Regions from separate parts of the Streptomyces sp. SID14515 genome, predicted to be linked through region 1. Evidence: riboswitches for the same ligand, from Rfam matches in the RefSeq annotation. Region 1 holds a riboswitch; each other region holds the start of a gene.

What was found. A riboswitch is a leader RNA that binds a small molecule or an ion and turns the genes downstream of it on or off. The one in region 1 is predicted to bind cobalamin.
Region 2: another riboswitch for cobalamin. It lies ahead of G3I54_RS19550 (cobalamin biosynthesis protein); the one in region 1 lies ahead of G3I54_RS10060 (CbtB-domain containing protein).
Region 3: another riboswitch for cobalamin. It lies ahead of G3I54_RS12425 (iron ABC transporter permease); the one in region 1 lies ahead of G3I54_RS10060 (CbtB-domain containing protein).

The regions. Positions count from the first base shown of each region.
Region 1 is NZ_JAAGMH010000053.1:57,258-65,009, forward strand. Features, by position in the region: gene G3I54_RS10050 (4'-phosphopantetheinyl transferase superfamily protein) at 1-631, shown strand, start outside; gene G3I54_RS10055 (histidine phosphatase family protein) at 674-1,264, opposite strand; adenosylcobalamin (AdoCbl) riboswitch at 1,391-1,485, shown strand; gene G3I54_RS10060 (CbtB-domain containing protein) at 1,531-1,746, shown strand; gene G3I54_RS10065 (CbtA family protein) at 1,816-2,571, shown strand; gene G3I54_RS10070 (SDR family oxidoreductase) at 2,771-3,577, shown strand; gene G3I54_RS10075 (TetR/AcrR family transcriptional regulator) at 3,610-4,341, shown strand; gene G3I54_RS10080 (hypothetical protein) at 4,387-5,064, opposite strand; gene G3I54_RS10085 (tetratricopeptide repeat protein) at 5,183-5,548, opposite strand; gene G3I54_RS10090 (pirin family protein) at 5,697-6,662, shown strand; gene G3I54_RS10095 (BTAD domain-containing putative transcriptional regulator) at 6,637-7,752, opposite strand, start outside.
Region 2 is NZ_JAAGMH010000091.1:57,314-65,065, forward strand. Features, by position in the region: gene G3I54_RS19540 (inorganic phosphate transporter) at 114-1,379, shown strand; gene G3I54_RS19545 (hypothetical protein) at 1,392-1,622, shown strand; cobalamin riboswitch at 1,795-1,927, shown strand; gene G3I54_RS19550 (cobalamin biosynthesis protein) at 2,077-3,072, shown strand; gene G3I54_RS19555 (cobyric acid synthase) at 3,069-4,724, shown strand; gene G3I54_RS19560 (putative cobaltochelatase) at 4,721-6,766, shown strand; gene cobO (cob(I)yrinic acid a,c-diamide adenosyltransferase) at 6,766-7,365, shown strand; gene G3I54_RS19570 (cobyrinate a,c-diamide synthase) at 7,359-7,752, shown strand, end outside.
Region 3 is NZ_JAAGMH010000065.1:240,979-248,730, forward strand. Features, by position in the region: gene G3I54_RS12400 (M15 family metallopeptidase) at 1-393, shown strand, start outside; gene G3I54_RS12405 (endonuclease/exonuclease/phosphatase family protein) at 417-1,511, shown strand; gene G3I54_RS12410 (helix-turn-helix transcriptional regulator) at 1,654-2,514, opposite strand; gene G3I54_RS12415 (aldo/keto reductase) at 2,641-3,633, shown strand; gene G3I54_RS12420 (S1 RNA-binding domain-containing protein) at 3,692-5,245, opposite strand; cobalamin riboswitch at 5,290-5,430, shown strand; gene G3I54_RS12425 (iron ABC transporter permease) at 5,532-6,641, shown strand; gene G3I54_RS12430 (ABC transporter ATP-binding protein) at 6,641-7,423, shown strand; gene G3I54_RS12435 (ABC transporter substrate-binding protein) at 7,439-7,752, shown strand, end outside.

The DNA of each region.
Region 1 (7,752 bases):
GGCCGTGCTCCACGGCCACCGCGGAAGACCGCTGTGGCCCGAGGGAATCGTCGGCAGCCTCACCCACTGCGCCGGGTACCGGGCGGCCGCGCTGGCCCGTGCGAAGGACGTGCTGTCGCTGGGCATCGACGCGGAACCGCACGCCCCGCTCCCCAGCGGCGTACGGGAGTTGGTGACGCTGCCCGCCGAGCGCGAGCGGATCGGTCCGCCCGCGGCGGAGGGCACGGGCGAAATGGACTCGGGCGAAATCCACTGGGACCGGGTCCTGTTCAGCGCGAAGGAGAGCGTCTTCAAGACCTGGTATCCGATCACGGGCCTCGAACTCGACTTCACCGAGGCCGACCTGACGTTCCATCGGGCCGACGGCGGTCCGGGCAGTCCGAGCAGCCCGGACGGCCTGAGCGGCCTGGGCAGCCCGTCCGGTCTCTCCGGCCCGTCCGGCCTCTCCGGGCCGGGTGACAGTGACGGTCCTCGGGACGGGGTGGCCGCCGAGGGCTCCTTCGCCGCCCGTCTGCTGCTCACCGACCCGGCGCTGCCGACGACCCTGCACGGGTTCTGGCGGATCGAGGACGGGATCGTCGCCACGGCTGTGCTGGTCCGGCCCGACTGGCGGGACGGCGAGGCGGCGTGACGTTCGGCCGACCGGCCGGGACAGCGCGACGTGCCGTGACGGTCAGCCGGCCGGGGGAGCGGTCAGGGGGCGGCCCAGTGCCACATTCCACCGGCCCGACCGCCCGCTGAGTTCGGTCAGCGTCAGCGGGGCGACGTCCAGCCGCCAGAATGCCTCCGCCGGCAGCCGCAGACCGTGGACGACCGCTGCCCGGACGACGGCGGCCTCGGCCACCGCCAGGACGCTCGTGCCGGGTGCGTCCGGTCCGCCGAGGGAGTCCAGCCACCGCCCGATCCTCCCGACCAGGTCGTGCAGCGACTCGCCGCCGTGCGGAGCCGCCGAGGGGTCGCCGAGCCATGCGGTCACCTGCGCGGGTTCGGCGGCGGCCACCTCGTCGAGACGGCGGCCGGCCCAGCGCGCCAGGTCCCAGCCGGCCAGGGCCGGTTCGGCCCGCGCCGCCAGGCCGAGCGCCGCGGCGGTCTCGCGGCACCGCTCGGAGGGGCCGCTCAGCGCGAGCCCGGCTTCCGGCACCGCGCCGGCCGCGGCCCGCGCGCGCTCCCGGCCGGACCGGTCCAGCGGAGCGTCACCGTCGAAGCGGGCCTCCCGCAGCGCCGCGTTCATCGCCGGTGAGATCAACATCACCCGTACTGTCATGTTCCTGCCCTCACTCCTTCACCGTGGGCCCCAACGTCCTGTAGCCCCAAGGGATCCGCGCTCCGCGGCTCCGCAGATTGGACCATGGCGGCACCTGCGTACAGGCGGTATGGTCACGTCGACCATGACGAGGGTGTGACGGAAGTCCGGTGAGAATCCGGCACGGTCGCGCCACTGTGAACCCGCATCCGTGCGGGGAAGTCAGACCCGGCACCTTCGTCCGAGGCACCACGACAGGGACGCGTGTTCCCACAGGAGGTACTGCGATGGCACAGTCCGCCGTTCCCGCAACCGGGACATCCGCGATCACTCCGATCTCGGCGAAGGCCCTCGCCCCGTGGGCGGTCTTCTTCGGCATTCTCATGCTCGTCCTGCTGTACTTCGTCGGCGCCGAACAGGGCGCCACCGCGCTCATCTCGGGCGAAGGCGTCCACGAGTGGGTCCACGACGGCCGCCACCTGCTCGGCTTCCCCTGCCACTGAGGCGCCTGCGGTGCCTGAAGCACCAGGGAATCAGCGGACACGGGAAGCAAGAGAAATCAGGAAACCATCGTGAACTCCATATCTGTCAGAGCTCTGCTCGTGCGCGGCATGCTCGCGGGCCTGATCGCGGGTGCGCTCGCGCTCGCCGTCGCCTACTTCCTCGGTGAGTCCCAGGTGGACGCGGCCATCGCCCTCGAAGAGGCCCACAGCCACGACCACGGCGGCGGCGAGGAGCTGGTCAGCCGCACCATGCAGGCGACCGGCGGACTCGCCACCGGCGTCCTGGTCTTCGGCGTCGCCGTGGGCGGGATCGCCGCCCTCGTGTTCTGTTACGCGCTGGGCCGCATCGGCGACTTCGGCCCCCGGGCCACGGCTGCGCTCATCGCGGGCGCCGCCCTGCTCACTGTCTACGTCGTGCCGTTCCTGAAGTACCCGGCGAACCCGCCCGCCGTCGGCAACCCGGACACCATCGGCAAGCGCACCACCTTGTTCTTCCTGATGGTCGCCCTCAGCGTGCTGCTGGCCGTCGCCGCCGTCATCATCGGCAAACGGCTCGCTCCACTACTGGGCAACTGGAACGCCACCATCGTGGCCGTCGCCGGCTTCGTTCTGCTGATCGGCCTCTCCTACGCCTTCCTGCCCTCCTTCGACGAGGTGGGCAAGGACTTCCCGGCCGCCCTGCTGTGGGAGTTCAGGCTCTCGACGCTCGCGGTCCAGGCGACGCTGTGGAGCGTCTTCGGCGTGGTCTTCGGCTATCTCACCGAACGCCTTCTGACGCCCGCGGCCGGTGCCGCGACGCCCCGCACCGCGAGTGCGGTGAACTGAGCGGATCGCCCGCACACGACAGAACCCGCCGGGGGCCTTACCGGCGGGTTCTGTCGTGTGCGGGCAGGGCGGAAGAGGGGTAGCGATGTTTATTATCATTGCTACGTTCGCGAGGTAGCGCCGCTACGGCGACGGTGTTAGCGTTGATCTCATCGGGTTTCACGGGACCGCCGCGACCCCAGTCGCCAGGAGCACTGCCATGACCGAACAGTCCGCATCCGTACCCACATCCGCATCCGCATCTGCGTCCTCCGCGCAGGCCGCGCGCGCCGGTGACGCGCCTCGCCGGGTGGCCGTGGTCACCGGGGGCTCGCGGGGTATCGGCCGTGAGAGTGCCGAACGGCTCGCCGCCGACGGCTTCGCGGTCGTCGTCAACTACGCGGGCAACCGGACCGAGGCGGAGGCCGCCGTCGCCGCCATCACCGCCGCGGGCGGTGAAGCCTTCGCACAGCAGGCGGACGTGGCCGACGAGGTCGCCGTCGCGGCGCTCTTCGATGCCGCCGAGGAGACGTTCGGCGGCGTCGACGTCGTGGTGCACGCGGCGGGGGTCATGGCGCTCGCGCCGCTGGCCGAGCTCGAACTCGACACGCTCGACCGGATGCACCGCACCAACATCCGGGGCACGTTCGTCGTCGACCAGCAGGCCGCTCGGCGGTTGCGCGAGGGCGGGGCCATCATCAACTTCTCCAGTTCGGTGCTGTCGCTTGCCCTGCCCGGCTACACCGCCTATGCCGCGACCAAGGGCGCCGTCGAGGCCATGACCCTGATCCTCGCCCGCGAGCTGCGCGGCCGCGACATCACCGTCAACGCCGTCGCGCCCGGGCCGACCGCCACCGCCCTGTTCCTGGACGGCAAGGACGAGGAGACCATCGCGCGGATGGCCGCCCAGCCGCCGCTGGAGCGGCTGGGCGCCCCGCAGGACATAGCCGAGGTGGTCTCCTTCCTCGCCGGCCCGGCCCGCTGGGTCAACGGCCAGGTGCTGCGGGCCAACGGCGGCATCGTCTGATCGCCGCCGTGCCGCTTGATAGCGTCCGTCCGGTGAGTACGAGCACCCGCACACGCATCCTGGAAGTGGCCGCCACCCTGGTCAGGGAGTCGCCCGACGGCGATATTTCCACGCGCGCCGTGTGCGAGGCGGCGAAGGTCGGCGCCCCGGCCCTCTACCGCCACTTCGGCGACAAGGAAGGCCTGCTGTCGGCCGTCGTCGACCACGGCTTCGAGAAGTACCTGGCGACGAAGAGGGAGCGCGGCGAGACGACGGACCCCGTGGAGGACCTGCGCCGGGGGTGGGACAGTCACGTCGCCTTCGCCCTCGACAACCGCAACCTCTACCGGCTGATGAACTCGCCGGCGATGCGCACGCCGCCCGCCGCGGCGCTGGAGTCCCACCGGATCCTGACCGGGGACCTCGAACGGGCCGCCGCCCGGGGCCGGATACGCGTCGCGCCCGAGCTCGCCGCCCAGATGATCATGTCGGCCAATGTGGGGGTGGCGCTGATGCTGGTGTCCCGTCCGGCGACGTTCGACGACATCGAGGTGTCCCGACGGGTGCGCGACGCGCTGCACGCGACGGTGCTCACACCGGACGTGTCGCCGGAGATGTCACCGAGCGCGTCGCCCGACGTGCCGCCGGCCGCCGAAGTGCCCACGGCGGCGGCCCGGTTGAGCGCTCTGCTCCGGAAGGAGCACGGGGCGGGCCTGAGCACCGCCGAGGCGGCGCTGATGAAGGAGTGGCTCGACCGGGTGGCGAACGCCCGGCCGGACGTCTGACCCGCGGCGCCGAGTCCGACCGCGGAGGTCATCGGACCACGGAGGTCATCCGGGTGCGGGGGAGGAGGCGTCGTGATCGCGCAGGCCGTCCTCGCCGCGCCGCGCCGCGTTGCCGACGATGCGTTCGAGGTCCTTCTGTACGTCGTGTTCCGTGCTGCCGTGCGGTGCGTACGCGGACACCGTGAGCACGAGGTCGCCGTTCCACAGAAGGAGGGTGCGGCCGGGGCGGCCCTGGTCGTCCTCCGGTAACGCGTAGGCGGTGTCATGGATCTTCTCGGGTCCGCGCCCATGGGCACGGTCGAGATCCTCTTTGACACGGTACGCGTGACGGGCCGGCGCGGTGTTCTCGTACACCTGGGCCGTGGTGCTGAGTTTCCAGAACGTGCCGTCCGGGGCCTTCAGGTCCGCGAGGCAGCCGGTCCGGCGGTAGAGCGGCCGCGCACCGTTCTCGCCGATGTCCTCCCGGGCGTCGGGGGAGGCGGAGTCGGTGGAGCTGCTGAAGGTGAAGCCCTCGGCGGGCGCGGCGCCGGAGAGGAGGGCGCACGGCCTGCTGGTCCAGCTGTGGGCCCCCGGCGGGCGGGCGGTGAGCTCCGCCCCTTCTCCGTTCTGCCCGCGGCCGTCACCATCACCGCCGCCGGAGCAGCCGGCCGAGGCCGCCACCGCCAGCCCGATGAGCGCGGCTGACCGCGCCCGGCGTAATGCGGCACTCCTGGATCCGTACATCTCCCACCCCTTCGTCTTCGTCCTGGAGATCCCATTGTCCGATGTCCATACCGGCGGGTAAAGGAGACCGGGCCCGCACCGAAGGGTGCGGGCCCGGCAGGTGGAACGGGGCGACGGCTCAGGAGCGGATCGCTCCGGGGCCGAAGTCGCCGGTGAGGGCGGCGGCCATCCGCAGGTGCGGCGTCGCGTCGGCGATCCGCCCCTGGCGCTCCAACGTCCGGCCCAGCATGAGGCGCGCGTAGCTTTCCACCGGGTCGAGCTCCAGAACGGTCCGCAGCTCCTTCTCCGCTTTGCCCAGCCGGGCGGAGTGGTAGTAGGAGCGGGCCAGCAGCAGCCGCGGCGCGACCTGCTCCGGCACTTCCTCGACCAGTCCGGCCAGGATCCGCGCGGCCGTCAGGTACTCCTTGGCCTCGAAGAACATCTGCGCCCGGTCCCACCGGTCGGCGGCGGTGCCGAACTCGTAGTAGGTCTCGGTCTCGCTCACGTGTCCTCCTTCGTGTGGTGCGGGCCGCCTCCGGACCGCCCCGTCGTACGTTCGCCCGTGACAACACCACACGATGGTTGAACATTCCACTAAAGTTCTGGCGTGGGACCCCGGTGCCCCACGCCCGCACGGGAATAGGTTGAGCGCCATGAGCAATCTCGATCGCCAGGCAACGCCCTCCGTCTGCGGAGGACGCGGCTTCGTCGTCGCCGAGCCCGTCCGTGAGCTTCTCGCCCCCCGCCGCGTCCAGCTCGGCGAGGGCACCGAGGTCCGCCGCCTGCTGCCCAACCTCGGCCGGCGCATGGTCGGCGCCTGGGCCTTCGTGGACCACTACGGGCCGGACGACATCGCCGACGAGCCCGGAATGCAGGTCCCGCCCCACCCCCACATGGGCCTCCAGACCGTCAGCTGGCTCCACGACGGGGAGGTGCTCCATCGGGACAGCCTCGGCAGCCTCCAGACGGTACGCCCCCGCGAGCTGGGCCTGATGACCTCGGGCCGCGCCATCAGCCATTCCGAGGAGAGCCCGAAGGAGCACGCCCGGCTGCTGCACGGAGCGCAACTCTGGGTGGCGCTTCCGGACGCGCACCGCAACGTCGAGCCGCATTTCCAGCACCACACGGACCTGCCCGTCGTCACCGCCCCCGGCCTCGCCGCCACCGTCATCCTGGGCGAACTGGACGGGGCCGCCTCGCCCGGCACCGCGTACACCCCGATCGTCGGCGCCGACGTGACCCTGACCGTCGGCGCCGAGGCCCGCCTGCCCCTGGACCCCGACTTCGAGTACGCGGTCCTGTCCATGTCGGGCGAGGCGGAGGTCGACGGCGTCCCCGTGCTGCCCGGCTCGATGCTCTACCTCGGCTGCGGCCGCACCGAACTGCCCCTGCGCGCGGTATCCGACGCCGGCCTGATGCTCCTGGGCGGCGAGCCGTTCGAGGAGGAGCTCGTGATGTTCTGGAACTGGATCGGCCGCTCCCACGAGGAGATCGCCCAGGCCCGTGAGGACTGGATGAACGGCGACAGGTTCGGCGAGGTCAAGGGCTACGACGGCGCCCCGATCCCGGCTCCTCAGCTTCCGTCGGGGCCCCTCAAGGCCCGGGGACGGGTGCGCTGACCGCCTCCTCGGCGACCGAAGCGAGGAGGGCGCGCACCGGCGCGGCCTCTGCGGATTCGGTGGACTCGAAGAACTCCAGCGCCTCCTGCCAGCAGACGCGGGCGCGGTGGGAGTGACCCATCGCGTGCAGAGCCTTTCCCAGCACGACGAGGACGGTGGCGCGGCGCCACGCGCCGCCGATTCCACGGAGTACGGCCATGGCCTGTTCGGCGTGTGCAGCGGCCGAGGAGGGCTGGTCCATGAGCTCGGCCTCGGCGAGGCGGAAGTATGTGAGCCCCACCCACAGGTCCTGCTGACTGTCGCGGAAGACCTGCAGCGCATGCTCCAACTGCTCGACGGCATCCTCCGGCCTGCCCGCCCGGGTGAGGGCCATGCCGAGCGCGTATCGGCCGTTGGCCCGCCGCAGGGACGCGCCCAGCGTGTCGTACAGGTCGATGCCCCGCTGCGCGAGCTCGACCGCACTGGCCGGCCGGTCCATCGCGACATGGACCCGCGAGAGATTGCACAGAGCGCCTGCTTCACCGAGCGTGTTGTCGTCGGCGCGGAACTTCTCGATGGCCTCCAACAGGTGGCGCTCGCCGTCCTGGAGGCGGCCCTGGTACAGCGCGATGATCCCGAGGTCGTTCGACGCACAGCAGCCGACCAGCACGTCGCCCGACTCGCGGGCGAGGTCCATGGCCCGGCGGGCCTCGCCGTCGGCCTCGGCGAACCGGCCGGCGATCAGAAGGGCGTTGATGAGAGCCGCACGGGCACGGCCCTCGGCGCCCGGGTCGCCGGAGCTGTGCGCGGCGTCGCACAGGGCGACGGCGGTGGACTCGTACTGGCCGGAGTGAGCGCCGGACTCGCCGAGATCCCTGGCCGCCCACACCAGGTCCACGGCCCGCCGCAGGGCCCCGGGCCGTTCGGTGGCCTGCCGGGCGGCGGCCAGGAGAGGGCCCGCCTCGAGATGGAGCCAGTCCAGGGCGTCACGCGGCTCGGCGAAGTCCAGGCCGGGGTGGCGGGTCGCGGAGAGATAGGCCGGGAGACGGTCGCCAGGACGTTCCAGGGCGTACACGCGTGAAGCCGTGGCGAGATAGAAGTCGAGGAGCCG
Region 2 (7,752 bases), on a different contig from region 1:
GGAAGCGACCCACTCCGCTTGGGGTCACCGCAACGCCCTGTCCAGTTCATCTTCCGTTCACTCAGGTTGCCTACGGTCCACGAGCCACTGACGTCGAACGATTGCCTGGGTAAATGGAACACATCACGCTGCTGCTTGCGATTGTTGTCGTAACAGCTCTCGTGTTCGATTTCACGAACGGTTTCCACGACACCGCCAACGCGATGGCCACCACCATCTCGACCGGCGCCCTGAAGCCCAAGACAGCGGTGGCGATGTCCGCCGTTCTCAACCTGATCGGCGCGTTCCTATCGGTGGAGGTCGCCAAGACGATCTCCGGCGGGATTGTCAACGAGGACGGCCTCAGAACCGAGGTCATCTTCGCGGCGCTCGTCGGCGCCATCCTGTGGAATCTCCTGACCTGGCTGGTCGGCCTGCCCTCCAGCTCCTCCCACGCCCTGTTCGGCGGTCTGATCGGCGCCGCGGTCATGTCGGCCGGCTGGTCCTCGATCAACGGCGGCACCGTGGTCACCAAGGTGCTGCTCCCGGCGATCGCCGCCCCGCTGGTGGCCGGCCTCGCCGCGATGCTGGCCACGCGGCTGACGTACCGGATCAACCGCAACGTCACCGACCCGAACCAGCTGAAGTCGACGGCCAAGGGCTACCGGGCCGGACAGATCGCCTCCGCCGGTCTCGTCTCGCTCGCCCACGGCACCAACGACGCCCAGAAGACGATGGGCATCATCACCCTCGCCCTGGTCACCGGCGGCGTCCTCGCCCCCGGCTCCAACCCGCCGATGTGGGTCATCGTCTCCGCCGGTGTCGCCATCGCGCTCGGCACCTACCTCGGCGGCTGGCGCATCATCCGCACCATGGGCAGCGGCCTGACCGACCTCAAGCCGCCGCAGGGCTTCGCCGCCCAGACCAGTGCGGCGACCGTCATCCTGGCCTCCTCGCACCTCGGCTTCTCGCTCTCCACCACCCAGTCCTGCTCGGGTGCCGTGATGGGCGCGGGCCTCGGCCGCAAGGGGGGCGTGGTCCGCTGGTCCACCGCCACCCGGATGTTCGTCGCCTGGGGTCTGACGCTGCCGGCCGCGGGCCTGGTCGGCGCGGGCGCCGAGTTCCTGACCAAGCAGGGCACCTGGGGCATCACCGTCACCGCGATCCTGCTCGTCGGCGGCTCCTTCGCCATCTGGCTGGCCTCGCGCCGCCAGCCGGTCGACCACACCAACGTCAACGACACGGCCGTCGGCGAGGACGAGCCCCAGGGCGTCGTCACCACCGCCATCGCCGCGGTCCAGCCGCCGCCCGTCGGCGGCCCGGCCTCCGACCTCATGACCACCATCCCGGCTCCGGCCACGGCGCCCGACGACCCGGCCCGGCCGCCGGCCACGGTGTAAGGACAGATCCGCATGAAAATCGACTGGGCAGCTCTCGCCTCCGTCTTCGGTGTCAGTCTCGTGGTCACCGTCGCGCTGGTGGGCCTCTTCACCCTGGGCATCGTCGCCCTCTCCAAGCAGTCCGCCACGGCCGGCAGCAGCGCCTCCGGCGGATCAGTCGCGCTGGCGCGCACCGGCGCCTACGCCTGCTTCGCGCTGTGCGTGGCGGCGGTCTCGTACGGGATCTATCTGATCGTCGCCTGACCCCGCTCCACCGCACTCCGCAGCACCGCTTCGGGCCGGACACACCCTCGTGTGTCCGGCCCGAAGCGCGTCCGCGTGTGCGTCCGCACACAGTGGAGCCCCGCAGGTCAACAGCAAGTTGACGGGTGTTCGCGGGGCGTGGTGGACTGCCGGAGCCATTTACGGCGACAGCAGAGGAAGCCGGTGCGAATCCGGCGCGGTCCCGCCACTGTCACCGGGGAGCACTCCCCCACACCGGATGTCACGGCCCGCCGCACGCGGGCTGGAAGGCCGGGGGAACTGCGGATCCGGAAGCCAGGAGACTCTCGTCGCCGGTCACGTCGAACCAGGGCGCGGACCCTGAGTGAGGACCTACGCCATGCCCGGCCGCCGTGCGCCGCATCCCGTGCCCCCCAGTTACGGCCCCGGTGCCGGAACGTATGCCGGAACGCCTCTGACCGCGGCGGCCTGAGCCGTGCGTGCCGACCGCGTCTTCGCGTACGGCGCCACGGCCGGACTGATCGCCGACGCCCTGCTCGGCGACCCCCGACGCGGCCACCCCGTCGCCGGATTCGGCCGCGCCGCCGCGCGGGTGGAGTCCCTGCTGTGGCGTGACGACCGGGGCCGGGGCGCTCTGCACACCCTCGTGTGCGCCGGTGGCGCCGTGGGGGCCGCCGCGCTGGCCGCACGCGCCGTACGGGACCGGCCCGCGCTCGCCGTCGCGCTGACCGCCGCCACCGCCTGGTCCGTCGTCGGCGGTACGTCGCTGGGCCGGGAGGCCCGCGCCATCGGCGGCGCGCTGGCCGCCGGGGACCTGGAGGTGGCCCGGGAGCGGCTGCCGCATCTGTGCGGGCGCGATCCGCACTCCCTGGACGGTCCGGGCATCGCCCGCGCGGTCGTCGAGTCGGTCGCCGAGAACACCTCGGACGCCGTCGTCGGCGCGCTGGTGTGGGGAGCGATCGGCGGGGTGCCGGGGCTCGTCGGCTTCCGGGCCGTGAACACGCTCGACGCGATGGTCGGCCACAAGTCGCCCCGCCACCGCCGTTACGGCTGGGCCTCGGCCCGCCTGGACGATCTCGCGGGGTGGCCCGGCGCCCGGCTGACGGCCGCGCTGGCCGTGGCGGCGGGCGGGCGGCCCTCGGAGGCCGTACGCGCCTGGAAGGCCGACGCGGGCCGTCACCCGAGTCCGAACGCCGGTCCGGTGGAGGCCGCGTTCGCGGGGGCGCTCGGCGTACGGCTGGGCGGGACGCTGGCGTACGCGGGGCGCGTCGAGCACCGGCCGGTCTTGAACGGCGAGTCCGGGCGGGACGTGCGGAGCGCCGACATCGAACGCGCGGTACGGCTGTCGCGCCGGGTGAGTGCGCTGGCCCTCGGGGTGTGCGTGGCGGGGCGGCTGGTCGCCGGGCGCGTGATCGCCGGGCGCGTGGTCGCGGGACGGTCGTCGACAGGACGGAAGCGGGGACGGGCATGAGCGGCGGACTGCTGGTCGCGGGAACCACATCGGACGCGGGCAAGAGCGTCGTCACGGCGGGCATCTGCCGGTGGCTGGTGCGCCGGGGCGTGAAGGTCGCGCCGTTCAAGGCGCAGAACATGTCGCTGAACTCCTTCGTGACCCGGGAGGGCGCGGAGATCGGGCGGGCCCAGGCCATGCAGGCGCAGGCCGCCCGGGTGGAGCCGACGGCCCTGATGAACCCGGTGCTGCTGAAGCCCGGCAGCGACCGGTCCAGCCAGGTCGTGCTGATGGGCAAGCCGGTCGGCGAGATGAGCGCCCGGGGCTATCACGGAGGCCGTCAGGAGGCGTTGCTCGGGACGGTCACGGACTGTCTGGAGCAGTTGCGGTCGACGTACGACGCGGTGATCTGCGAAGGGGCCGGGTCGCCGGCCGAGATCAATCTGCGGCGGACCGACATCGTGAACATGGGGATCGCGCGGGCCGCGAAATTCCCTGTGCTGGTGGTCGGGGACATCGACCGGGGCGGGGTCTTCGCCTCGTTCTTCGGCACGACGGCGCTGCTGAGCGCGGAGGACCAGGCGCTGGTCGCCGGCTACCTCGTGAACAAGTTCCGAGGCGACGTCTCGCTGTTGGAGCCGGGCCTGGACATGCTGTACGACCTGACCGGGCGGCGGACGTACGGAGTGCTGCCGTACGCCCACGGGCTCGGCATCGACGAGGAGGACGGCCTGCGGGTGTCGATGCGGGGCGCGGTGCGCGAATCGGTCGTGGCTCCCCCGCACGGCGAGGACGTGTTGCGGGTCGCGGTCTGCGCGGTGCCGTTGATGTCCAACTTCACGGATGTGGACGCGCTGGCCGCCGAACCGGGCGTCGTCGTGCGGTTCGTGGACCGGGCCGACGAGCTGGTCGACGCGGACCTGGTGATCGTCCCCGGGACGCGCGGCACGGTGAAGGCGCTGGCCTGGCTGCGCGAGCGGGGCCTCGCGGACGCGCTGGTGCGGCGGGCGGCGGAGGGCCGGCCGGTGCTCGGCGTCTGCGGCGGGTTCCAGGTGCTCGGTGAGCGGATCGAGGACGAGGTGGAGTCGCGGGCGGGGGTCGTGGACGGGCTGGGGCTGCTGCCGGTGCGGATCCGCTTCGACCGGGCCAAGACGCTGGCGCGGCCGGTCGGTTCGGCGCTGGGCGAGCCGGTGGAGGGGTACGAGATCCACCACGGGGTGGCCGATGTACGGGGCGGGGAACCGTTCCTGGACGGGTGCCGGGTGGGGGCGGTGTGGGGGACGCACTGGCACGGGTCGCTGGAGAGCGATGCGTTCCGGCGGCGGTTCCTGGTGGAGGTGGCCCGGGCCGCCGGGCGGCGGTTCCTGCCCGCGCCGGACACGAGTTTCGGGGTGTTGCGGGAGGAGCAGCTGGATCGGCTGGGGGATCTGGTGGAGGAGCATGCGGATACGGATGCGTTGTGGCGGTTGATCGAGGGCGGGGCGCCGCCGGGGTTGCCCTTTGTGCCGCCGGGGGCGCCGTCGTTCGGTGCGGGGGCTCCGGAGAGCCGGGGCGCTGCCCCGGGCCCCGCTCCTCAATCGCCGGAGGGGCTTGATTTCGCCCGGTCCGCGGAGGCGAAGCCCCGAGGGCTTGGCGAAGCAGCTGTTGTTCATGTCGACCAGGAGGCCAAGTGAGTACGCCGTATCCCTTCACCGCGATCGTCGGGCAGGACGACCTGCGGCTCGGGCTGTTGCTGAACGCGGTCAGTCCGGCTGTCGGCGGGGTGCTCGTGCGGGGCGAGAAGGGGACCGCCAAGTCCACCGCCGTCCGTGCGCTGGCCGCCCTCATGCCCGAGGTCGCCGTGGTGCCCGGGTGCCGGTTCTCCTGTGATCCCGCCTCTCCCGATCCGGCGTGTCCCGATGGGCCGCACGCGGAGGCGGCCGGTGTGTCGCGGGCCGCGCGGACCGTGGAGCTGCCCGTCGGCGCGTCCGAGGACCGGCTGGTGGGGGCGCTGGACATCGAGCGGGCGCTCTCGGAGGGCGTGAAGGCGTTCGAGCCGGGGCTGTTGGCCGACGCGCACCGCGGGATCCTGTACGTCGACGAGGTCAACCTCCTCCACGACCACCTGGTGGACCTGCTGCTGGACGCGGCGGCCATGGGCGCTTCGTACGTGGAGCGCGAGGGCGTCTCCGTACGGCATGCGGCGCGGTTCCTGCTGGTCGGCACGATGAACCCGGAAGAGGGCGAGCTGCGGCCGCAGTTGCTGGACCGGTTCGGGCTGACCGTCGAGGTGGCCGCTTCCCGGGACACCGACGAGCGGGTCGAGGTCGTGCGCCGCCGGCTCGCGTACGACGACGATCCCGAGGGCTTCGCGGCGCGCTGGGCCGAGGAGGAGAGCGCCCTGCGGGAGCGGATCGCCGATGCGCGCGCCCTGCTGCCCCGCGTCGTGCTCGGCGACGGCGTGTTGCGGCAGATCGCCGCCACCTGCGCCGCGTTCGAGGTGGACGGGATGCGGGCCGACATCGTGATGGCCCGTACCGCCACCGCGCTGGCGGCCTGGGCCGGGCGCGAGGAGGTCACCGCCGACGACGTGCGGCAGGCCGCTCTCCTCGCGCTCCCCCACCGGCGTCGCCGCAACCCCTTCGACGCACCGGGCCTGGACGAGGAGAAGCTCGACCAGACCCTGGACGAGGCGGGCCCGCAGGAGAACAACGACGGCGACGACCAGCCCGATCCCGATCCCGACGGCGGTGGGGACGACGGCGGTGGCGGCGGAGGTGTGCCTCCGCAGGCCGACGGCGACCGTACGCCGCCGCAGGGCGAGGGCGGCGGCGATGGCGACACGCCGTCGCAGGCTCCCGAAGGCGCCCCCGACGCGCCCGGCAGGTCCACCGGGGCCGAGCAGCAGCCGGTGGCGTCCGCCGAGCCGTTCCGGACGAAGATGCTCAGCGTGCCGGGGCTCGGCGAGGGCGCTGCCGGGCGGCGCTCCCGGGCCCGTACCGAGCACGGGCGTACGACCGGCGCGCGTCGCCCGCAGGGGTCGCTGACCAAGCTGCACCTGGCCGCGACCGTGCAGGCCGCCGCTCCGCACCAGCGTGCGCGCGGGCGTGCCGGGCGGGGGCTCGTGGTGCGCCGGGACGATCTGCGGCAGGCGACCCGGGAGGGGCGTGAGGGCAACCTCGTGCTGTTCGTCGTGGACGCCTCCGGTTCGATGGCGGCCCGGCAGCGGATGAGCGCGGTCAAGGGGGCCGTGCTGTCGCTGCTGCTGGACGCCTACCAGCGGCGGGACAAGGTCGGTCTGGTCACCTTCCGGGGCAAGGAGGCGGAGGTGGCGCTGCCGCCGACCTCGTCGGTGGACGCCGCCGCCTCCCGTCTGGAGTCGCTGCCGACCGGGGGGCGCACTCCGCTTGCCGCCGGGCTGCTCAAGGCCCATGACGTGGTGCGGGTGGAGCGGCTGCGCGATCCGTCGCGGCGGCCGCTGCTCGTCGTGGTCACGGACGGCCGGGCGACCGGCGGGCCTGAGCCGGTCGCGCTCGCGGGGCGGGCGGCGCGGCTGCACCAGTCGGAGGGGACGGCCTCGGTCGTCGTGGACTGCGAGTCGGGGTACGTACGCCTCGGTCTCGCCGGGGAGTTGGCCCGGGAACTGGGAGGCACCGCCGTCACGCTCGACGAGCTGCGGGCCGACTCGATCGCCGGGCTCGTCAAGGACGTCACCGCAGCCGGGAGGGCCGCTTAATGCCGCAGGGACAGCCGACATCGGTGCCGGACGACGGGCTCACCACCCGGCAGCGGCGCAACCGCCCGCTCCTGTTCGTCCACACGGGCATCGGGAAGGGCAAGTCGACGGCGGCTTTCGGGCTCGCGCTGCGGGCCTGGAACCAGGGGTGGCCGATCGGGGTGTTCCAGTTCGTGAAGTCGGCGAAGTGGAAGGTCGGCGAGGAGAACGCGCTGAAGGTGCTGGGCGCGAGTGGCGAGGGCGGCACCGTCGACTGGCACAAGATGGGCGAGGGCTGGTCCTGGGTCCAGCGCGACGGTCAGCTGGACAACGAGGAGAAGGCCCGCGAGGGCTGGGAGCAGGTCAAGCGCGACCTGGCGGCCGAGACGTACAAGCTGTACGTGCTGGACGAGTTCGCCTATCCGATGCACTGGGGCTGGATCGACACCGACGAGGTCGTCGAGGTGATGCGGAACCGGCCCGGCACCCAGCATGTGGTGATCACCGGCCGCAACGCGCCGGACGCGCTGATCGAGGCCGCCGACCTGGTGACCGACATGTCGAAGGTCAAGCACCCGATGGACGCGGGGCAGAAGGGCCAGAGGGGCATCGAGTGGTGAATGTGCCCCGTCTGGTCATCGCCGCTCCGGCCTCCGGCAGCGGCAAGACCACCGTCGCCACCGGTCTGATGGCCGCCTTCGCCGCGCGCGGGCTGGCCGTCTCGCCGCACAAGGTGGGCCCGGACTACATCGATCCGGGTTATCACTCGCTGGCGACGGGCCGCCCCGGCCGCAATCTCGACGCGTACATGTGCGGGACGGATCTCATCGCCCCGCTCTTCGCGCACGGGTCGGCGGGGTGCGATCTCGCCGTGGTCGAGGGCGTGATGGGGCTGTACGACGGTGCCTCGGGGCAGGGCGAGCTGGCGTCCACCGCGCAGGTGGCGAAGCTGCTCCGGGCCCCGGTGGTGCTGGTGGTGGACGCCTCCTCGCAGTCCCGGTCGGTGG
Region 3 (7,752 bases), on a different contig from region 1:
GTGGCCAACCTCGACGCGGATCTGCTCGCAGCACTGCGCCGGGCCGCGTCGGACGCCGCGGACGACGGAGTCGCGTTCACCGTCAACAGCGGCTGGCGTTCCCCGGAATACCAGAACCAGCTGCTCCGCAAGGCGGTATCGCAGTACGGCTCCGAGGCCGAGGCAGCCCGTTGGGTCGCCACCGCGACGACGTCTCCTCATGTGTCGGGAGACGCGGTCGACATCGGGCCCGACGAGGCGACGGCGTGGCTCGCCGAACACGGCGCCGCGTACGGGCTGTGCCGGATCTACCGGAACGAACCCTGGCATGTCGAACTGCGTACGGACGCGCCCGACCGAGGCTGTCCGCGCATGTACGCCGACCCCACACAGGACCCGAGGATGCGGCCGTGAGCGGCCGTGAGCGAGGACGGACGATGACGCAGGTGGACACAGTGAACACGCAGAACCCGGCGAGCACGCCGAATCCGGCGAACACGGCAGACGGGGTCGACGAGGCACCCGGGGCGGTCACAGCGGACCCGGCGAGTCCGGCGGAGACGTCGGGGGTCTGGAAGCGCGGCCGGGTGCTCGCGGCGTCGGCGCTGCTGCTGGGGCTGATCCTGCTGCTGCACGCGAGGATCCCGAACCGGATCGGGAACCTCGGCAGCCTGGTCGAGACCTTCCTGCCCTGGCTCGGCCTGCTCGTGCCCGTGCTGCTGACCGGGGCGGTGCTGCGCCGCTCCGCGTCAGCGGCCATCGCCCTGCTCCTGCCGGTCGTGGCGTGGCTGAGCCTCTTCGGCGGCCTGCTCACCGACAAGGCCCGACCCGGCGGCGACCTCACGGTGGCCTCCCACAACGTCGGCGCGGAGAACGCCGACCCGGTCGGCACCGCCCGGGCCCTGGCCGGCTCCGGTGCGGACGTGCTGGCACTGGAGGAACTGGCCGTGCACGCGCGGGGGACGTATGAAAAGGAGCTGGCGAAGGCGTACCCGCACCACACGGTGCAGGGCACGGTCGGGCTGTGGAGCAGGTTCCCGTTGTCGGACACCCGGCCGGTCGACGTCAAGATGGACATCGGGCCGCTGGGGGACGCCAAGCCCGCCGAGGTCAAGCTGGTCTACAACCGAGGGCTGCGGACCACGGTGGCCACGGACCAGGGACCACTGGCGGTGTACGTGGCGCACCTGGGGTCCGTACGGGTGAACCCGAGGGCCGGGCTTTCGACGGGCCAGCGGGACGCCGGCGCACAGTCGCTGGGACAAGCGCTGGCAGCCGAACGGAACGAGCGGGTGGTGCTGCTCGGCGACCTGAACGGCACCCTGGACGACCGTGCGTACGACGGCATCACCTCGCAGATGGAATCGGCCCAGGAAGCGGCCGGCGACGGGTTCGGCTTCAGCTGGCCGGCCGGCTTCCCCATGGTGCGGATCGACCAGATCCTGGTGCGCGGCGTGGAGCCGAAGAGTTCGTGGGTGCTGCCCGCCACCGGCAGCGACCACCTGCCGGTGGCGGCCCGTATCAGCTGGTGAACGCCGAGGAGAGCTCCGGGCACGCCCTGGGCCGTCGCGGCGGACGCCGCCCGGCGTCCGAAACCCGCACGACCGGCGGCCCTACCGCTCGTTCCACGACCGGCGGTCACTCCCCGGGGCTCGCCCCGCACGACCGGCGGCCCTACCGCTCGGGCGCGCCCGTCGCCCCGGCGGGGAACTCCTCGATGCCGAGGACGCGCAGCAGGTCCAGCCGCTCACGGGTTCCGGCGTCCGCCGGGGTGAGGACGAGCAGCAGCTGACCGTGGTCGGGGGTGACCAGCGTTTCGCAGTCCATCACCAACCGGCCCACCCGAGGGTGCAGCAGGGTTTTGCGGTCGGCCCGCCGCACCGCCACCTCGTGCTCCGCCCAGAGCCGGCGGAACTCCTCGCTCGCCGCCCGCAGCCGGTCGACGAGCCCGGCGACCACGGGATCACCGGACCGGCGTCCTGCGGCGGCGCGCAGGTCGGCCACCAGCTGCCGGGCCTGGTGTTCATGCTCCTCGGGCGCGCCCGCCGCGCGGACGGCAGGGTCGGTGAACCAGCGGTACACCAGATAGCGCCGGTCGCCCGAGAAGCCGGTGTGGTCGCCCGCCAGCAGCAGCGACATCCGGTTCTGGGCGAGAACTTCGCCCAGGTCGGACACCACCATGGCCGGGGTGTCGCCGAGCAGATCCAGCATCCGGACCAGCCCGGCGCGGGCCAGGCCCGCCACCGAGTCGGCGGGCGGCGGCTGGTGACCGGCCAGATGGAACAGATGGTCCCGCTCGTCGTCGGTGAGGCGCAACGCCCTGGCCAGCGCGGTGAGCAACTGCGCAGAGGGCTGACTGCTGCGCCCCTGCTCCAGGCGTACGACGTAGTCCACCGACATCCCGGCGAGCATGGCCACCTCCTCCCGGCGCAGACCGGAGGTACGGCGGCGGGGACCGTCGGCGATGCCCACCTCCGCCGGGCGGATCGCCTCACGGCGCCTGCGCAGGAAGTCGGCCAGCTGATCACGTTCCATGCCCCCATGGTCCCGCGCGGCGGCAGACCGATCCAGGGAGCGCCGCTCCCATGATGAACGCTCCGCTCCCGCAGGGCGCGGCGCCGGCGCAGGGTGGGTGGCAGAACGACGACGAAGGAGCACGCCATGCAGACACGAACCCTCGGCGCCACCGGCCCCGCCGTCTCCGCGCTGGGCCTGGGCGCGATGGGCATGTCGGACGCCTACGGCCCGACCGACCGCGCGGAGTCCGTCGCGACCGTCCACGCCGCACTGGAGGCCGGCGTCACCCTGATCGACACCGGCGACTTCTACGCCATGGGCCACAACGAACTGCTGCTCGCCGAAGCGCTGCGCGGCCAGGACCGCGACAGCTACGCGCTGAGCGTCAAGTTCGGCGCGTTGCGCGGGCCGGGCCACGAGTTCAGCGGGCAGGACAGCCGCCCCGAGGCGGTGAAGAACTTCCTGGCCTACTCCCTGACCCGGCTGGGCACCGACCACATCGACGTCTACCGCCCGGCCCGGCTGGACCCTGCCGTGCCCATCGAGGAGACGGTGGGCGCGATCAAGGAGATGGTCGACGCCGGATACGTACGGCACATCGGCCTCTCCGAGGTGGACGCCGCGACGATCCGCCGGGCGCACGCCGTGCACCCGATCGCCGACCTTCAGATCGAGTACTCGCTGATCTCCCGCGCCGTCGAGGCGGACGTCCTGCCCACGCTGCGGGAGCTCGGCATCGGTCTCACCGCGTACGGAGTCCTGGGCCGCGGCCTGATCTCCGGCCACTGGTCCACCGCCCGCTCCGCCCCCGGCGACAGCCGCGGCTTCGGACCGCGTTTCTCCAGCGGGAACGTGGAGCACAACCTCGCTCTCGTGGACGCCCTGCGCCGGGTCGCCGAGGCCAAGGGGTGCACCGTCGCCCAGCTGGTCATCGCCTGGGTGGCCGCACAGGGCCAGGACATCGTGCCGCTCGTCGGCGCCCGCACCCGCGAACGGCTGACCGAGGCGCTGCCCGCACTGGACCTGGAGCTCACCGCGGACGACCTCGCCGAGATCGAGAAGGCGGTTCCGCCGGGCTCGGCACGCGGCGACCGCTATCCGTCCGCGTTCATGGCGGGCCTCGGCGTGGGCAACTGAACGAGCCCCCGCAGACCGGGCCGTGGTGTCAGCCCACTGCGTGTCAGGCCCGCGCGTGTCAGCCCCGTGCGACGGCCTGCCGGTTCGAGAGGACGATCCGCCGCCGGGGCAGGTCCACGTCCATGATCCTGACCGGCAGGGCGTCGCCGGCCCGGAGCGCGATCTCCGGGCCGGCTAGGTGTTCGTCCGCCAGCTCGGCGATGTGCACCAGCCCCTCGAACCCGTCCTCCGCATCCTCGACGCGTACGAACACACCGAAGGGCACGACCCTGGTCACCGGGCCGACGAGCGTCCGGCCGATCTGCCCGGTCAGCAGCCGCATCGGATCTTCGTGCAGGGACTTGAGGGACAGCGACACACGCTCGGGCAGGAACTCGACACCGAGAATCTCGGCGACGATCTCCTCGCCGACGGAGACGACATCGGACGGGTGCTCGAAGCGTCGCCACGACAGCTCGGGAATGTTGATCATCGCCTCGAAACCGCCGATGTCCACGAAGGTGACGCCGAAGGAGGCGATATGGGTCACCGTGCCGGTGACGATCTGCCCGGGGCGAAGCGTCCTGAGGAGGGCCCAGTCCCGGTCGCTCGGCGTCGGTTCGGCACCCCAGCGAGCGCGCAGCACCCCGTCGGCGTCGGGCATGACGCCCGTGAACAGCGGGACGCGTTCGTCGGCGGTCAGGGGCAGGAGCGCCACGGCGGCGGCACCGGACAGCCGGGCGGTCAGGGCCGGAAAGCAGTCCTCGTCGGCGAGGACGCTGCGCACGTCCCCGTCCGCGTCCTGCCAGACGCATTCCACCGTGCCCTCGGCCGGGAGGGCGCCGAGCACCGCCTCGACGTCACTGGACAGGTCCGGCCACACGGCGAGCCGGGCCCGGGGCGCGATCCGGGCCCGCACCGCGTCGACGCCGTCCCGGGTGAGGCGGTGCCACCGTGAGGCGCCCTCGACGTACATCTCCTCCAGCACGCCCGCGCGGCACGCCGAGACCATCCGGCGCAGACCGGACCAGAACGCGTCGTCGGCCGGGCGCCGGACCTGCTCGCCGTCGGTCTCCACGGCGTACGGGGAGGAGTCCAGGCGCTCCGCGAAGAGCCCGAGCCGCCGGGTTTGCGCGAGCGCTCGCTCGCAGGGCCGGTCACTGCCGACGTAGAGGTACTGGTCCCAGCCCACGTGGACCGCGAACCTGTCCTCCACCTCCAGCCGGCACCACGCGCCGCTGTCGCGCAGCATGGACCGCACCAACTCCAGCCCGACATCGAGCGACACCTCGGCCCCGTCGTGAAAGCCCGCCGGAAGAACCGCCGTTGAGCCGCCCGGACGGCATTCCGGCGACTCCTCCGGCGCGCCGTCCCGGCCGGACGGGAACAGTCCGGTCAGCCCGAAGCCGTCCACCGGCGGCTCGACGCCGAAGTGGGCGAGGGACGGGACCTGCGGCTCGCGTACCACCGGCCGGTCGACGCCCGAGTCCTCCGCGAAGGCCGCGACGGCCCGGAGGTACGCGGCCTCGACCGCGCCCCGGTCGCTGGCGGTGTCCTCCGGGCCGGTGTAGCGCCCGTGTTCGTCACGGTGGCCGGGGTCGTACTTGGTCACGCGGTAGACATAGGTCGGCATGCCCACATCCTTCAGCACCGGACTTCTGCCGCCGCTCGCCCTCCCCGAAGGAGGGACGGCCCTACCCGCTAAGCTGCGGATTCCCCGCGGGGGAAGTCCGGTCGAAATCCGGCGCTGACCCGCAACGGTAGGCGGAACCACTGGTTCCGCGAGCCCGATCACCCGTGGGGGAGAAGGCTCCTGACCATTCGCCGTGGACTGCGAAAAGGCGCTGCGCGGGGCGGCCGCCGTCCGGGGCCGCTCCTCCTCGCGCAGACGTACGGCCCGAGGCGAAAGCGACCGATCCGTGGCCACGTCGCTCGACCACATACCTTCCAAACCGTCACGCCCGGCGCCCGTCGGCGCGGGATCGGCGCCACCCTGGCGCGTACCCCTGCCGATCCTCCTGACCGGTCTCTGCCTGGCCCTGCCCCTCTCGCTCGTCTGCGGGGCGGGACTCGGCGCCTCGGGGCTCTCCTGGGCGGAAGTGCTGCGCTACCTCTGGGCGGGGCTGACCGGAGGGGCCATCGGCGCCGACGAGGTCCCGGCCTACACCATCGTCTGGGAACTGCGCCTGCCACGAGCGGTTCTGGCCGCTGTCGTGGGAGCCGGTCTTTCGGCCATCGGCGTCGCCGTCCAGGCCATGGTGCGCAACGCGCTCGCCGACCCGTTCGTGCTCGGCATCTCCTCGGGCGCGGCGGTCGGCGCCAACGCCGTGCTCATCTTCGGGGCCCTGGGAGCGCTCGGCATCTGGGCCCTGTCCACGGCGGCGTTCCTCTCCGCACTCCTCGCCATGCTGCTCGTGTACGCGGTCGCCCGCACCGAACGCGGACTGACCCCGCTCCGGCTCGTGCTGACGGGGACCGCGATGTACTACGGGTTCTCGGCCGTCACCACCTTCATGGTGTTCGCGGCCGAGCGCGGGGAAGCGGCCCGCTCCGCGATGATGTGGCTGCTCGGCAGTCTCAGCGGTGCCAACTGGGCTGCCGTGCCGATCGCCGCCGGAGCGGTGCTCGCCGGAATCGCGCACCTCGGCTGGTCGGCCCGGCGCCTGAACGCCCTCGCCATGGGCGACGAGACCGCCGCCGCGCTCGGCGTCGACGCCGGGAGACTGCGCAAGGAGCTCTTCCTCGTCTCCGCGGCCGTCACCGGGGCGGTCGTCGCGGTGAGCGGAGCGATCGGCTTCGTCGGCCTGATGGTCCCGCACGCCGTGCGGATGCTGGTCGGCGCCGACCACCGCCGGCTCCTGGCCGCCGCCCCTCTCGCCGGAGCCGTCCTGCTGATCTGGGTGGACATCCTCTCGCGCGTGGTGCTGGCGCCGGCCGAACTCCCGGTGGGCGTCCTCACCGCGGTCATCGGTGTTCCCTGCTTCCTCCTCCTCATGCGCCGGCGCGCCTACTCCTTCGGAGGCATCTGATGCGGATCGACATCGACGCGCTCACCGTCGAGATCGCCGGTGCACGGCTGGTGGACCAGGTCACCCTCGGCGCGGCCGACGGACAACTCGTCGGCCTGGTCGGCCCCAACGGCAGCGGGAAGTCCACCCTGCTGCGCTGCGTCTACCGGGCCCTGCGCCCCTCGGCCGGCGCCGTCAGGATCGGCGGTGAGGACCTCCACGCCCTGAGCGTCAGGGAAGGCGCCCGCCGACTGGCCGCGCTTCCGCAGGACGCGGTCGCGGAGTTCGACTTCACCGTGGCCGAGATCGTCGCCATGGGGCGTCTGCCGCACCAGGGGCCGGTGGCCCGGACGACCGACGAGGACCGCCGGCACTGCGCCGACGCCCTGGAAGGAGTCGGCGCGGGTCACCTCGCCGAACGCGGCTTCCTCACCCTCTCCGGCGGCGAGCGGCAACGCGTCCTGATCGCCCGCGCCCTGGCCCAGCAGCCCCGGGTCCTGGTCCTCGACGAGCCCACCAACCACCTGGACATCGCGCACCAGCTGGAAGTCCTCGCCCTGGTCCGGGGCAGCGGCCTGACCGTGCTCACCGCCCTGCACGACCTGAACCTCGCCGCCCTGCACTGCGACCTCGTCCATGTCATCGACGGCGGCCGGATCGTCGCCTCCGGGGCCCCGGACGCCGTCCTGACCACCGAACTGCTGGCCGACGTCTTCGGCGTACGGGCACACCGCGTCGCCCACCCAGAGACCGGCGCGCTCCAACTGCTCTTCGACCTTCCCCCTGCCCGCCCCACCTCCTGAGGAGCCTCGACCACCATGCCGAACCCCCTGCGCCCCGCAGCGCTCGCTCTCGCAGCCGCCCTGGCCCTCACCGGCTGCGGAGCGGACGTCACCGACCGGGCCGACAACAAGGACGACCAGGCCGGCGCCGACCGGCACTACCCGGTGACCGTCGAGAACTGCGGCGAGAAGAAGAGCTACGACAAGGCCCCGCAGCGCGTCGTGACCAACGACGTCGGCATCACCGAGATCATGTTCGCCCTCGGACTGGCGGACCACATGGCCGGATACGTGATGCCCGACGACAAGGGCGACATGACGTCCGTCCCCTGGAAGGACGGCTACCGGAA